4 regions of the Lysinibacillus sp. UBA5990 genome follow, and region 2 is predicted to be linked to each of the others. Evidence: riboswitches for the same ligand, from Rfam matches in the RefSeq annotation. Region 2 holds a riboswitch; each other region holds the start of a gene.
What was found. Region 2 has a riboswitch for S-adenosylmethionine ahead of B3D94_RS01855 (cyclase family protein). Riboswitches for the same ligand answer to the same signal wherever they lie in the genome.
Positions count from the first base shown of each region.

Region 1: linked by a shared signal. The riboswitch ahead of B3D94_RS07245 (O-acetylhomoserine aminocarboxypropyltransferase/cysteine synthase family protein) and the one ahead of B3D94_RS01855 (cyclase family protein) in region 2 are both predicted to bind S-adenosylmethionine.
Region 3: linked by a shared signal. The riboswitch ahead of B3D94_RS12150 (bifunctional homocysteine S-methyltransferase/methylenetetrahydrofolate reductase) and the one ahead of B3D94_RS01855 (cyclase family protein) in region 2 are both predicted to bind S-adenosylmethionine.
Region 4: linked by a shared signal. The riboswitch ahead of B3D94_RS16095 (YezD family protein) and the one ahead of B3D94_RS01855 (cyclase family protein) in region 2 are both predicted to bind S-adenosylmethionine.

Region 1 covers NZ_DJAY01000010.1:111,031-114,887, forward strand. The annotation lists gene B3D94_RS07235 (DASS family sodium-coupled anion symporter) at 1-509, opposite strand, end outside; gene B3D94_RS07240 (glycerol-3-phosphate acyltransferase) at 711-1,343, opposite strand; SAM riboswitch class I at 1,499-1,612, shown strand; gene B3D94_RS07245 (O-acetylhomoserine aminocarboxypropyltransferase/cysteine synthase family protein) at 1,729-3,033, shown strand; gene B3D94_RS07250 (hypothetical protein) at 3,360-3,746, shown strand.
Region 2 covers NZ_DJAY01000003.1:84,657-88,513, forward strand. The annotation lists gene B3D94_RS01845 (Cof-type HAD-IIB family hydrolase) at 1-703, shown strand, start outside; partial or broken gene B3D94_RS01850 (DedA family protein) at 792-1,387, shown strand; gene B3D94_RS01855 (cyclase family protein) at 1,416-2,153, opposite strand; SAM riboswitch class I at 2,242-2,348, opposite strand; gene B3D94_RS01860 (hypothetical protein) at 2,447-2,848, opposite strand; gene B3D94_RS01865 (helix-turn-helix domain-containing protein) at 3,006-3,857, opposite strand, start outside.
Region 3 covers NZ_DJAY01000014.1:30,840-34,696, reverse strand. The annotation lists gene B3D94_RS12155 (protoporphyrinogen oxidase) at 1-1,020, shown strand, start outside; SAM riboswitch class I at 1,123-1,222, shown strand; gene B3D94_RS12150 (bifunctional homocysteine S-methyltransferase/methylenetetrahydrofolate reductase) at 1,312-3,159, shown strand; gene metH (methionine synthase) at 3,152-3,857, shown strand, end outside.
Region 4 covers NZ_DJAY01000015.1:742,526-746,382, reverse strand. The annotation lists gene B3D94_RS16110 (cold-shock protein) at 1-184, shown strand, start outside; gene B3D94_RS16105 (VOC family protein) at 289-1,074, opposite strand; gene B3D94_RS16100 (flavin reductase family protein) at 1,233-1,718, shown strand; gene B3D94_RS16095 (YezD family protein) at 1,802-1,957, opposite strand; SAM riboswitch class I at 2,027-2,121, opposite strand; gene B3D94_RS16090 (DUF418 domain-containing protein) at 2,292-3,386, opposite strand; gene B3D94_RS16085 (TetR/AcrR family transcriptional regulator) at 3,370-3,857, opposite strand, start outside.

The DNA.
Region 1 (3,857 bases), on a different contig from region 2:
ACTGCGCCAGCACGTGCAGTAGCCGAAGGAACAAAAAATGCAAGGGCAATTGAAACTAATATAGCACCGAAAACAATGGCTTTTGTTTTTGTTCCTACAAGTGAAAGAATCCAAAGAGCAAGTCGTTTGTGCAAATTGGTAATTTGCATGGCTGCTGCTAGAAAAAGAGCCGCTGCTACTAGGGCCACGGCAGAATTACTAAAACCACTTAATGATAGTTTTAAGGCGCTAGCGGTACCTAGTTGTGTTGTTGGGTCATCCATGGATGGTGCAAGTCCTAGTAAAACAGTGACGAGTGCAATAATCATTGCAGAGCTAACAGGATATGAAACGGCTTCTGTTACCCACAGGATAACCGCGAAAGCTAAAATGGCTAAAGCGCGCTGCCCAGCTACAGGTAGCTCACCGTTATTAGGTAAAAAAATAATGATAATTAATAAAGCAAAAGCCAACCCAATCCATAAAGGCTTTAAATTACGCTTCATTGTTGCTTGTTTAGGTGAAGACATATTTTCTCATCCCTTCTACGTCTACATAAAAATGACAGTTATTATCCATAACATCGGTCAATATAATGTTTTCTTAAGATAAGAATTCATCCGTTTATTGTATAGAATGAAAGGAAGCGAAATATGTCTGTTTTACAGCTTTAATAGTAATTAAAGAGATAATTTGTGGTCATAAAAAATACAAATACCTCCTAAAAAATATTATTTCTTTTTCTTGAAGGCAGCAGTAACTTTAGGCTCGGTTCCATTGATTAAACGTTGAATATTTTCAATGTGCAAAATAATAGCAATACCAAAAAGTAGAATGGCAATAATAATCGGACCTAGCCCAGGAATCCATAAATAAGTAGCTGTACAAAAAACGAGGTAAAATTCTAATACCCCAACAATTAAATAGTTCGTTGCAAAAGATAAAATAACAAAAAGAATAAGTGCAAATAAACCAATCTTCCAATCAACCGCAAGTAAAATTCCAATGATAGAGGCAGTCCCTTTTCCACCATTGAAGCCCATATAAAAAGGGAAATTATGCCCCAAAATAACCCCTGCAGCTAACAAGTAGGTGAGGAGCCATGTTTGTTCTGCTGTTAAATGTGTTGCATCTGCTAAATAAAAATGTGCACCGACGATGGCTGCGACGCCTTTGCCAATATCGATAAGAGCTACTAAAACGCCATATTTCCAGCCGAGTGAAAGCGTAGCATTAGAGGCACCAGCATTGCCATGACCAGCTTTTTTTAAATCAACCCCGGATAAAAATTGTGCCACCTTAGAACCGTGAATACAGCCAATCAAATAGCCGACAACTAGAAAACAGATCACGGCTTTTACCATAAAAATACTCCTTTCAAATTTTTTTCTAAAATAGTGTATGCGTTCTTACTACGTAAAAGAGCAGACAGAAGTTTCGGAAAAAATAAAATTTAGATGTTGACAGAAAAAAACTCTATGCTTATACTTTGTAACAACGATGGAAATTGAATCTCATACTCTTATCAAGAGCGGCGGAGGGATAGGCCCTATGATGCCCGGCAACCAGTAGGTGATGAACTTACTAAGGTGCTAATTCCTACAGATTCTTACTTGGATCTGGCAGATAAGGGGAGGAAAACTTGCAACCGCAACCCTCTTCTTAGCTGAAGAGGGTTTTTGTTTTCTACAGAAAAATCCTCCTCATCTCCGGTACCATCGTAAAAAAATAACCAAATGGAGGTACACAATGACAAATTTTAAACCAGAAACATTACTGTTACATGGTGGTCAAGAGCCAGACCCTGTGACGGGTTCTAGAACAGTTCCTGTCTACCGTTCAACTGCTTTCGTTTTTAAAGACACTGCTCATGCGCAACGTCTTTTTGCTTTAGAGGAGGCGGGGAACATTTACACGCGAATTACGAATCCGACAGTGGATGTTTTTGAAAAGCGTGTGGCTTTATTAGAAGGTGGAACAGCAGCAGTAGCACTTTCATCTGGTGCAGCAGCTATTGCATTTTCTATTTTAAATCTAGCTGGAGCAGGAGATGAAATTGTAGCTGCTAGTTCTTTATATGGTGGTACGTATAATTTATTCGCTAATACATTACCAAACTATGGTATTAAAACGATTTTTGTAGATGAAACAAACCCAGAGAATTTTAAGGCTGCCATTACCGATAAAACAAAAGCTGTCTTCGCTGAAGTTTACGGTAATCCTAGCTTAAAGGTTTTAGATATTGAAGCTGTAGCTAAGATTGCACATGACAACAGCTTACCATTAATTATCGATAGTACATTTGCTTCTCCTTATGGTTCTACACCAATTGACTACGGTGCGGATGTGGTAGTTCATTCAGCAACGAAATGGATAGGTGGTCATGGGACAACTTTAGGTGGTGTTGTTGTAGACGCTGGTAAGTTTGATTGGACTAGTGGGCGATTCCCAGGCTTTACAGAGCCGGATGCTTCTTACCATGGTTTACGCTATGGAATCGATACAGCTTCTGCAGCTTTTGCTACAAAGCTGCGTGTACAGTTGTTACGTGATTTTGGACCAACATTAAGTGCAGATGCAGCTTTCAATCTATTACAAGGTTTAGAGACGCTTCATTTGCGTATCCCTAAACACAATGAAAATGCTTTAGCTGTGGCTGAATATTTACGTAACCACCCATCTGTGGAATATGTAAATTATAATGGCCTAGAAGATTTTCCAACACATGAGTTGGCGAAAAAGTATTTAAAAAATGGCTTCGGTTCAGTGCTTACATTTGGCATTAAAGGTGGACGTGAAGCAGGTCGAAAGCTTATTGATCATGTAAAGCTGTTTTCACATGTGGCAAATGTAGGGGATGCTAAGTCGCTAATTATCCATCCAGCATCTACTACACACCAACAATTATCCGCAGATGAACTAATACAAGCTGGCGTAACCGAATCGCTCATTCGCTTATCAATCGGTTTAGAGGCAGTGGAGGACATCATTGCAGATTTAGAGCAGGCTATTACTCAGGCAACAGCAACAACAGAACAAACAGTAGAAGCTTAATAGAATGACAGGCGAATGTTGTAGCGTTTACGTATTTTCTCATTCGAATAGCCTCATTTGGTATACGTCAAACGTTGCTACATTAACCAACTGTCTCATCCGGTAATTATCAGAACCTTTTAAAAAATAATACCGAGTAATTTCATATGTATTATTGACTTTAATAAAACCTTGTTATATACTTGGAATTAAGTTAAGTGTACGGAAAAACCTTGTTGAAAAGGTAAATGTTTTCATAAGTGCTCCCCCACTTTTGAATAGATAGGAGAGTAGTTACATAGCCAGTGGCTACTCTTCAAAAAACTAATGATAAAGGAGTGTTTAAAATGGGTAATCTCTATAGTGCGCAAAACATTGCATCTTATCTAATTTATGAACTAAATGAAGGTCGTGTATTTGTTAACAATCAATCCATTCAACACATCCTTACATTAGTGGAACATAAATGGCAGCAAATTTTCGGTCATTCAGCGTATCAGGAACAGGTTTGCGCAAATGATAATGGCTATATGGTTAAGGAAGTTTATGAGACATATGAGAAGTATGGTGTGAGCCACATACAGCTTCCAGCAACAGAATTTTATTTGAAATATGGTACATTTCAATTAGTAGAACGTACGTATGCAATACCAAATTTTACAGAAGAAGAAATTAGTATTGTTCAACAAGCTTTAACACAATATCGTTTTCAATTGCTTTCAAAAGCGAGCTAAATAATCCCTCATATATTTAGGCTCATTCTCTGCTGCTACAGGGAATGAGCCTTTTTTATAGTAGTTTATTTATTTAGCTGGTTTATGGGTGTCTGAACATACATATATAAT
Region 2 (3,857 bases):
AAGTACAAGGCAGGCCATTCACCTACTACAGGATAAAGGGATTCATCTAGTGGCTGCGACAGGAAGGCCGTTATCCATGTGTGATGAGCTGAAAAGTTTGGGGATTGAAACCTTTATTACAGCAAATGGAGCATATGTAAAGCACAAGGATGTTGTCATACATAAAATTCTGATTGATAAGGGCATTGTTCAAAATGTTCAAGCTTTTGCACAGCAACAACAGCATTCCTTAACTTTTTTTACCGAACAACTTACGATGAATGCTATACAAAATCCGTTAGCCTTAAGTGCGATGCAAGAGACATTGTCTTTACGTGATTTTCCCGTTAGAAATGACAGCATTATAGATGAAGAGGTTTTTCTTATGTGTCTCTATGCGGATGAACAGGCTGGAAAAAGATTAGCTTGTCAATTTTCGAATATATTACAGCAACGATGGCATCCTTATATTGTGAATGTCTTACAGCATGATGTGTCCAAATCGATAGCTGTAAAGGCTGTACTAGATTATTTTGAGATTAATTCTAAGGATGCAATTGCTTTTGGAGATGGAGAGAATGATATAGATATGCTAGAGCAGGTTGGCCTCGGAGTTGCCATGGGAAATGGTAGCCAAGCTCTAAAAAATGCTGCAGATTTTGTTACAAAGAAATCCATTGAAGGTGGCATAGATTTTGCTTTACGTCAGTTACACATTATTTAACGATATATAAGGTAGTAAAGTGGATGCTTGAGAAACTCTTTGGATGATGGTTATGAATGTATAGAACAATGTGTTAGGTGGTTGGATAATGGCACAGCATGTGCAATCTCTAATTGAACATTACGGGTATTTTGGCATCATTGTGATCCTAATTGGAGGCATTGTTGGGTTGCCACTTCCTGATGAAGTATTTTTAACATATGTAGGTTATAGTGTTTATCGAGAAAGTCTTGAACATATCCAAGCGTTAGTAAGCGCTCTGATTGGCGCAATGGGAGGTATTACGTTAAGCTACTATATCGGCCGCCGATTTGGTTTACCGCTCTTGCAGAAATATGGGCCAAAGATTCATATAACTGAGCAAAAAATTGATTTTACTAAAAAATGTTTAAGAAAGTGGGCCCTTTTTTATTAATCGTTGGCTATTTTATTCCAGGTGTACGCCATCTGACAGCCTACATTGCGGCTATTAATAATTATCCATATAAGAAATTCGCTTTCTTTGCTTATACAGGAGCATTTATATGGACTTTCACATTTATAACATTAGGAAAAGTATTGGGGGAGAAGTGGCGTTTTGTTGGCTACTATTTGTCCCATTACAGTATTTATGTCATCTTATTGTTTGTCCTTGTCATGTTAATGGTTTATTATCTATTAAAAAAAAGAAACGTACAAAAGTAAAGTCGGTATGATTCATACCGACTTTTTGTTATGGCAAAATGGCAAATGATCGTACGGGGAATCCAGATGCTTTTTCAGGCTTAGGTACAATATTAAAAATAATAGCCCCTTTTGGAGGAAGCTTGTCCAAATTAGTCATAAGCTCAATTTGATAAGTGTCTTGATCAAGGACAAAATATTCTCCATCCAATTTGCCGCTTTGACGAAAATCAGTAGCAGAATCGGTATCAAAAGTTTCGTGACCGATTGCACTTACTTTACGTTCCTTAAATAAAAATTGTAATGTCTCCAAGCCCCAACCCGGAATATGATTATGGCCATCCACATCTTTATTACTGAAGGCTTCTTTATCGGGCCAACGCTTACTCCAATCTGTTCGCATTGCCACAAAAGTACCTTCTTCTATTTGTCCATATTGTGCCTCGAATTCTAGAATATCTTGTACACTGAGCGTAAAGTCATGATTACTAGTAGCCTCTTGTGATTTATTAATAACGATAAGCGGGAGAACGAGCTCCTTAAGCTCTAGTTCATCTAGAAAACGAGTATCTCTTACAAAGTGAATAGGTGGGTCAATGTGTGTTCCATATTGTCCGGGGAAAGTAAACTGCTGTGCGAAAAACCCATCATCATGAGAGAATAATGTTTCAAATTTAGCATCTTCAAACATGAAAAAATGAGGTGAATTTGGGCCGAAGGTATGTGTCAAATCGACCCATTGTTTTGATTTTAGTAAGTGCAATGCTTGTAAAAGTTCGTTAGACATTTAATTTCCTGCTTCCTAAAAGTAATGGTAAATAAAAAAGAGTCCTCTATAGAAGAGGACTCCCGGAATCAAACATGGGTAGTTCGCCTTCTCATCTTTCAGGCTTAGATTTTGCCAGAAGGAATTAGCACCATACTGATTGAGCTGGTTGCTGAGACTTCATCGGGCCGATCCCTCCGTCTCTCTTGATAAGAAATAGAATATAAGAATTTTCAGAAATAATATTACGATTACTTTAGCATATATTTTTATAGTTTACAACTTTGATAGGATTACAGGGTTAAAAATTTTATTTACCAATTCAAAATTAACGTTACTCTACAGCAACCACTATCCATGAGCTGTATTCTAAAATTGTCTGGTGTATAGTTGGTTTCGAATTTTGTAGTGATGCCTGTGGATGTAATCAATTTTTCGACCTCTGTTTTATTTGAAAGTTGTGCAGCATTTTTTAAATCATGCGCAAATTGTTGAGAACTATCAATTTTATCCGTAAGTAATTGCGCTTGCTGCATAATCGCCTTTATCCGCGTAGCTGAAGATATTAGTTTTTGTGTATTTACAGGGGGAAAGGGACTATTACTGGTCGGCATTGCTAAATGTTGAGAAAAAGGTCTAGCTGCAAGGTGATGGGCTGTCGACGGTATTGGGTAATGGTAGGGGTGAACAAAATACGGATAAGGATTATAATACAATTCAGTTCCTCCTATCCAAAAGCTGATATCTTATCTTATGTATCATGATCTTTTTAGGTGTTTGGATAAAAATATTCCTGTACAGGGTGTAAAATATAATATGTTAAATGACATGCTAAACAAAAAAGGAAACCATGGCGTGCTTCCTTTTTGTACTTTAACCAAGAACATTTAAAACATCATCTATTTTTTTGCTATGTGATAGGATTCCATAATTCATCCACGTTAAAAAGTCGACCTCATAAACACAGCTAGTCTTAACTGCACTTAGGTTTTTCCACACAGAAGATTTTAAAATAGTACGCTCTTCATGTTCATAAAAGGAGTGCTGCTTGTCAAAGGTGATAAATAAATGATCAGCGTCTAGTTGTAGCAGCTGATCTAATGTCAGGTGAGCTTTACGCTGATTAAGCGGTATTTTCCATACTAATGGATGAGGCGTTAAGCCTAAGTCTCGGTATAGGATTGGCCCTGTATAACCGCATTCAGGGCCGGCATACAGCGTAATGCCAATGGCTGAAATGCGAAGAAATGCCACACTTTGCCCGTAAACGGATTTACCGAGAATTCGTCGAGCCTTTTGTACCTTATCCTCATATTCCGTGATAATATCTTGCATCATAGCGGTTTTCCCTGTTAAGTCAGCAATTTTAAATAGGGTCGATTGCCAATCCTCCCCAGGGTGGTTTAGGTGACAGATTGGGGCCAGCTTATTTAAATGTAGGCAAGTTTCCCAACGCTCTATACCAGCATCTAACATAATTAAAGTTGGTTTATAGTGAAAGAGGCGATCCACTTCTCCGTACTGTACATCAATATCGGGCACATCCTGCAAACCTAAATAGTCTTGTTTTCCCCACTTGGAATGACTGAATTGAGCAATGGGTGTAATACCTAAAGCTACAAAGAAGTCCTCTAAGAACGGTGCGAATACACGTACATTATTGCTCTTACTTCGTCGGTATTGTCCTGGGGAAATTCCTACATGCTCTTTAAAACGACGATTGAA
Region 3 (3,857 bases), on a different contig from region 2:
CAGGCCAAACAAGAAGCTTTAAAAGATTTAACGTTACCCAATGCAGGTTTTACAAAAGAAAGCTCGATAGGGGAATTTTTAACTTATTATCTTGGCGAAGAGCTAGTAGAAAATCAAATTGCACCTGTTCTAGCAGGTGTCTATTCTGGTGATTTACATCAACTTTCTATTGCCTCCACTTTACCGTATTTAATTGACTATAAAAATGACTATGGAAGTATCATAAAAGGTTTTGATGCGAATCGTGAGCAATTTGTTAAAGCTGCTAATAAAAAATTTATTTCATTTCAAAATGGATTATCCTCTTTAATTGAGCGATTAGAACAGACATTAACAGAGGTAGATATCATTAAAGGGGTAGCCACAAATCATGTCCAAAAAATGGGGAACCAATATTTGCTTTCCCTAGCAAATGGACAAAACATTGAGGCAGATTATGTTGTTCTAGCGCTACCGAATGAAGCGGTTCAAAGTATATTGCAGGATGACTCCTTAACACATTATTTTGATCAGTTTACTACAGCATCAGCCATTACTATTTATCTAGGCTTTGATGTGCCTGATGCAAACTTACCTGCGGATGGAACAGGCTATATTGTATCGCATAATTCTGATGTCACTTGTAATGCAGCAACTTGGACGAGTCGCAAGTGGAAGCATACATCGAAAAACAATCAGCTACTTGTTCGCCTATTCTATAAGAGTATTAATCCGGCGTATGAGCAGTTACGTAAAATGAATGACGACGAATTGGCAGCCGTCGCATTAGAAGATGTTCGCAAAAGCCTAGGAATTGATGAAAAGCCAACCGTTGTGAATGTCACAAAGTGGATTGATCAAATGCCTAAATATGACTTAGCTCACCGGGAAGCGCTGCAAGGCTTACTATTAGAGCTGAATGAAAACTATCCGAATTTATCGATAGCGGGTTGCTCTTATTTTGGAGTAGGTATCGGCGCTTGCATTCAAAATGGGAAAAAAATTGGTGAAGAGCTTGCGGAAGAACTATCCAACTTCTAAGTTTTTAAACGAAAAATTTCTTTGTTATGTGAAATAGTCTTGACTCATTCGTCTGTAAACGATATGATTCTTTTAATTATTTAAAAAATTCATACTTAATAATTCTTATCAAGAGAAGCAGAGGGACTGGCCCATTGAAGCTTCAGCAACCAACTTTTTGTCAGGTGCTAAATCCAGAAGACCGTTGAGTCGAAGATGAGAAGGAACAATAATGATGAGTCGTTAAAGCCTTCTTTTTATATAAAAGAAGGCTTTTTATTATACAGAAATAGAGGAAGAGAGGCTAGTTTTATGGGATTGCTTGAAAGATTAAAAACACATGTATTGACGGCAGACGGTGCAATAGGCACAGTGTTGTATGGCTATGGATTGGAGTATTGTCATGAGGAAATGAATGTTCAGAGACCTGAATTAATTGAAAAGATTCATAGAGAATATATCGCAGCTGGTGCTGATATTATTCAAACGAATACGTACGGTGCCAATGCCATTAAATTAGCTCGCTATGGATTAGAATCAAGTGTCCAACAATTTAATGAAGCAGCTATTACTATTGCCAAGCGAGCTGCAGCAGATGGCAGTCAATTTGTTTTAGGAACAATTGGTGGAATTCGTGGCATTCGTAAAAGCGATGCAACTTTAGATGACATATTAGCGACCGTTGAAGAACAGGCGAGTGTGTTACTTGCAGGAAATCCTGATGGCCTTTTACTCGAAACTTATTATGATTTTGAAGAATTAACAGCGACTTTAAAAATGCTACGCACCAAAACTAATATACCGATAATTGCTCAAGTATCTATGCATGAGCCTGGTGTTCTACAAAATGGTATGTCTTTAAATCATGCGCTACATGAGTTAGAGATTCTTGGTGCAGATATTGTTGGTGTCAATTGCCGTCTAGGTCCATATCATACGATTCAAGCGTTTGAGGGTGTAGAACTTCCGGAAAAGGCATTTATGTCAGCCTATCCAAATGCTTCGCTATTAGATTTAGAGGACGGGCGTGTTGTTTATGAGTCGGAGGCTGATTATTTTGGTCGCGCTGCTGTTGAACTGCGTGATCAGGGTGTTCGCCTAATTGGGGGTTGTTGTGGTACGACACCAAAGCATATTGCAGCTGCAAAGAAGTATTTAGAAGAGCTATCACCAGTTAGTGAAAAGCATGCGAAGCCTGCAAAGATTGAGATTGTTCGTGATGCCGAGCCAGCTAAATTTGAACCACTTCATGAAAAAGTAAAGCGTGAACGCTCGGTCATCGTAGAGTTGGATACACCTAGACACTTAGAAATAGAAGGATTTCTTGAAGGGGCCAAACAACTATATGAGGCAGGTGCCGATGTAGTTATGATGGCAGACAATTCATTGGCATCTCCACGTATTAGCAATATTGCAATGGGGGCCTTATTGAAGAGTAATAATGGCGTACGCCCCTTGACACATATTACCTGTCGAGATCGTAATTTAATTGGTCTGCAATCGCATTTAATGGGGTTAAATGCCTTAGGAATTCATGATGTGCTAGCTGTTACGGGTGACCCAACGAAAGTTGGAGATTTTCCTGGTGCCACTAGCGTATACGATGTCTCCTCTATGGAGCTTATCCAACTAATTAAGCAATTAAATGAAGGGATCTCTTTCTCAGGGAAACCACTACGGAAAAAGGCAAATTTCTCTGTGGCTGCTGCATTTAACCCAAATGTTCGTGTTTTAGATCGTGCTGTGGCACGCTTAGAAAAAAAGATTGAGCATGGGGCAGACTATTTCATTTCACAGCCTGTTTATACAAAGGAAAAAATTATAGAAATATATGAAGCAACGAAGCATTTACAAGCACCGATTTATCTTGGTATTATGCCCGTTACGAGTTATAAAAGTGCAGAGTTTTTACATCATGAGGTGCCAGGCATAAAATTATCTGAAGACGCTTTATCAAGGATGAAAGCATGTGGTGAAGATAAGGAACGCGCCACACTTGAGGGCATTGCAATTGCCAAGGAATTAGTAGAAGTGGCTGCGCAATATTTCAACGGCATTTACCTTATTACACCATTTTTACGCTACGATGTGACATTAGAATTAATGAAATATATAGAGCAATTGGATGAACAGAAAAAAGGGGTAAGTATAAATGGCTAAGCACTTAATTGAAGAACAACTTGATAAACGAATACTAATTCTTGATGGCGCAATGGGAACAATGCTGCAAAATGAAAATTTATCAGCAGATGATTTTGGAGGGGAGGACCTAGATGGTTGTAATGAAAATCTAGTGCTTACTAGACCTGATGTCATTGAGAAAATTCATCATAAGTATTTAGAGGCAGGGGCAGATATTATTTGTACAAATACATTTGGTGGAACACCTCTTGTATTAAATGAATATAATCTAGGTGCAAAAGCGGAAGAAATTAATAAACGTGCAGTCGAAATTGCTCGCCAAGCGGTTGATAATTATACGACTTCAGATTGGCCCCGCTTTGTTGCAGGCGCAATGGGCCCAACAACTAAGACGTTGTCAGTAACAGGCGGTATTACATTTGATGAATTAGAAGAGAATTTCTTTGTGCAGGCAAAGGCATTGATTGAAGCAGGGGCTGATGTGCTATTGCTAGAGACAAGTCAGGATATGTTAAATGTAAAAGCAGGTACCCTTGGGGTAACTCGTGCTTTCGAGGTCACTGGTAAAGAGCTACCAGTTATGATTTCTGGAACAATTGAGCCCATGGGTACTACTCTTGCAGGACAAACTATTGATGCTTTTTATATTTCCATCGAGCATATTCAACCATTGTCAGTGGGCTTAAACTGTGCGACGGGACCTGAATTTATGACGG
Region 4 (3,857 bases), on a different contig from region 2:
AAAGTGGTTCAATAATGAAAAGGGTTATGGCTTTATTGAATGTGATGATGGAGAAGATGTATTTGTACATTTTACGGGCATCCAGGAGGAAGGCTTCCGTACACTTGAAGAAGGTCAAAAGGTTTCATTTGATGTTGTGGAAGGCAATCGCGGCCCGCAAGCATCAAATGTTGTAAAATTATAAGCTACAAAATAGTAAGTGGATGAAGTATTTGAAAATAGCTCAATCCGCTTTTTTACATGTTTGCACATAAAAATCCACTTCAACAATTGAAGTGGATTTTTAATTTATCTATTAATCCAATAAAAAGCACCTGGGCAAACTAATGTTTCCTTTGTTCGGTGTGGATCTTTCAGTGTTACACCGATTGGCCCTTCTTTTAAATGCCCAAGCGTCATGCTAGATGCTGCCGCCTCCTCATAAAAATCCAAGCGCATATTCGGTAGCTGTAGAGATATAAACTGCTCATGCTGCTCAAAATCGGGTAATTGTAATACCTTCTGCCAAAGCTGCACCGTTTCCTCCACATCCTTGACAAAAAACTGGATGGATTCCATTGTAATGGCTTGTTTTTCATCGATCGCGCCACTAGCCTTTAATTGAGCCAAACGTTCCTCATCGTCATCTGCCCATTCAATTAAGAATGGAAAATCCACTGAAAGGCCAGACATGCCAAAATGCAATAGCTTCCATTCAATTATCGTGCCGTCTGGTCTTGTGCGGCTACAAGCATCCGGACCATATACTTCATAGCCCAATGCACGCAATCGTTGACCCTCGTCTTCAATATTTTTAGTGCGCAAGGCAATTCGTGAAAATCCTTGGCGCTCATGATCACGTTTAAACGTATAATGTAGGGAATATGGGTACAGGGCCGCTTGCTCAAATAAATCACGATCATAAATAGCGATTTGTTCAATATAGCTTAAGCCAAAATAGCTTAGCGTATTGTAAGTCCCCCACATCGTGTGTTGACCACCGTTCACTGTATGGACATTTCGTTTATTGAAGAAAACCTTTATATTTTCCGGTAATTCTACTTGATGTACCAGATGATCAAAATATAAAGTCATGGCAATTCCCCTTTCTTTCCCCCATTAGCTTTACCTGGATGTGTAATTGATTTAATATTTACTTAAGAAAAGGAGTTACTATATGGTATGAAAAAAAGTGCAATTTACCTACTAACTCCGTTAACTAATTTATTACTAACTATAAAGAGGTGATTTGAATGACAGATCATGTAGCTGCTTTTAAATTGGCATTAGGTAACTATCCTACAGGTGTAACGGTTGTTACAGCATGTCATGAAACGAATCCTATTGGCTTAACAGTCAATTCTTTTGCATCTGTTTCCATTGACCCACTACTTATTTTATGGTCACTCGATAAAAAATCTCAGCTCTATCCTTACTTTATGAGTGCGGAAAAATTCGCTGTTAATATGTTAGCGAGTGATCAAGAGCATTTATGTACATTATTTGCAAGTAAAGTCCCGGATCGCTTTGCTCAAGCAAAATGGTCTACTTCTTCTTTAGGGCTACCGATTTTACATGATACAGCAGCTATTTTACAATGTAAATCATTTCAGCAAATAGATGCAGGTGATCACACTATTTTTATTGGGCAAGTGCTAGATATTACTAATACTCAAAAGGAACCGCTTCTCTATCATCGCCGTCATATCGGTCAGATTCCAAAAAGCTTTTATAGCTAATGCCATAAAAAAAGGGCCACTTGTAAGCAACGGAAATCATGCTTATTGGTGGCCTTTTCACATCGTTCAACTGAAATGATCATTTATTTCTTCTGAGGAAATCTCTGCTTTTCAAGCCTATTAATTTGAACAATTACACCATCCTGAATCGTAATATGCACTTCACCAAATTCAAGATTTTGAATGGCCTTTGCAATAGCCTCTAATTTCTTATCTTCTACCTTTGCCGACTGAGCCATACGATACACCCCTTCTTTATCATCCTTGTTGTACAAAAGAGGCCAATGCATCAAGCTGATTGATAGCCCCTCCTATCTCTCAGATACATCTGTTGGAATTGGCACCTATTTTTCGGTTGCCGTGGCTTCATTGGGCCAAGTCCCTCCACCTATCTTGATAAGAGTACTGCGTTTCTTGAAAATAATTCTATAATTCTGTTATACGATTGTCAATATAAAATATTAGAAAACCTAGCTGAATACTTTGTAATGATTATTTTTGATTAGAAAACTATCTATATCTAAAGTATTTTATGCCTAATCAGTGAGAAATAGATGGCTATCCATTAATTTATTACGAACTCCATTTCCTCATCATGAATTCAAGAGGACCTCGACGATGTTTAGCTCTCCACCATACAGAAACAAACACACATCCTAAAAAGTAACAGCAGGCGTATAGCATGGAAAAAGCAAGCGTTTGATTCTCCAACTTTTGGCAAACAATTAATATTCCAATCCCAATAAAAACATGGCCAACATAATGCGTTAAAGACATTTGTCCCGTTAAGATCAAAGCTTCAATCACTTTATTTTTAGATGTCTCAACAAGATAGATGGAGCCTACGATAAGGACAATAGCTGAAGCCGAATTAGATAGAACATACATCATATTCGGGGGAATCGGTCCCGTATCAAATAAATACAATGCACTCTCTACATCTAATAAATGGATCGTTGTCATCTTAATAAATATCGTTGAAAAAGTCTCCGTCATTATGACTAGCAATAAACCAGTCACAAATAGGATTTTTCTTAATGTACGATTTGTTAAATCAAATGTGCCGATTAACATGCCCATCAGAAAGAAACAAACCCAGGGGAATAGTGGGTGATAGCCATTAAACATCAAATTTCTTATAAATCCTGCTGGTGTCCAAAAATCCAGATACTCTAGTAATATATATGTTGGATGCCAACCAGCAAGGTAATTAAATTGAATTTGAAGCCATTGTGAAAGGATGAGGATGACACCGATTATGAACATCATCCATTTCTTAGATTGGGCAATCAAACATGCGGCAACAAACATATACACGCCATAATAATGTAATATATCTCCTGTCCAACCGACCGCATATAGTACTATCCCTATCACGAATAACAAAAATGACCTCTTCCACAAAGTAAGTCGATTCTCGCGAAGAAGCATTGGGTCCTTAGTCTCTCTAGCGTGACGAGTCATTAAAGCTGTCCCTATTCCTGCTAGCATGACAAATACGGCCGAGGCACGCCCCTCAAACATATTTTGTAAAGCAATCAACCATGTTGAACCATTCGTTGTAGAACCCGTTACGACACCAAAATTGACAATAAACATACCAAGCATAGCGAGAGCTCTTGCAAAATCAAGACCTTCAATGCGCCGATCATCATTTCTTTTTGTCATCTTTGCCCCCTTGGATAACGCTATGTACAGCCTCCTTCCAAATAGCTCTATAGTTCAATTGGTTACCTGTTAACATGAAATTACCGATATTATCATAGACCAAGGCTAGCATCTGTGCCTTTGCTTCTATATTGGGAGTATCCTCTAGAACTCCTAGCCGCACGCCCCATTGTAGGACTTCAACAAAGCTTGTTAAAAAGCTTGTTTCTAGCTCTACTAATTGTTTCTTATAGCTTTCATCGCGAGCTGCTAAAAGTACATATTGGTTAAATATTTTATTAAAATAAGGATCCTTGCCCTGCGCCTCAATAGACTTATAGCCCAGCTCGAGTAATTCCTCCTTGAAATTAACAGGAGAAAGCTCTTTATAATCCACAGCGACATCCTGTTCAATTACTTTATACAGTTCATCAAATAAGTAGGCGATTAATTGATCCTTTGATTGAAAATAATAATAAATGGCTGGTTTTG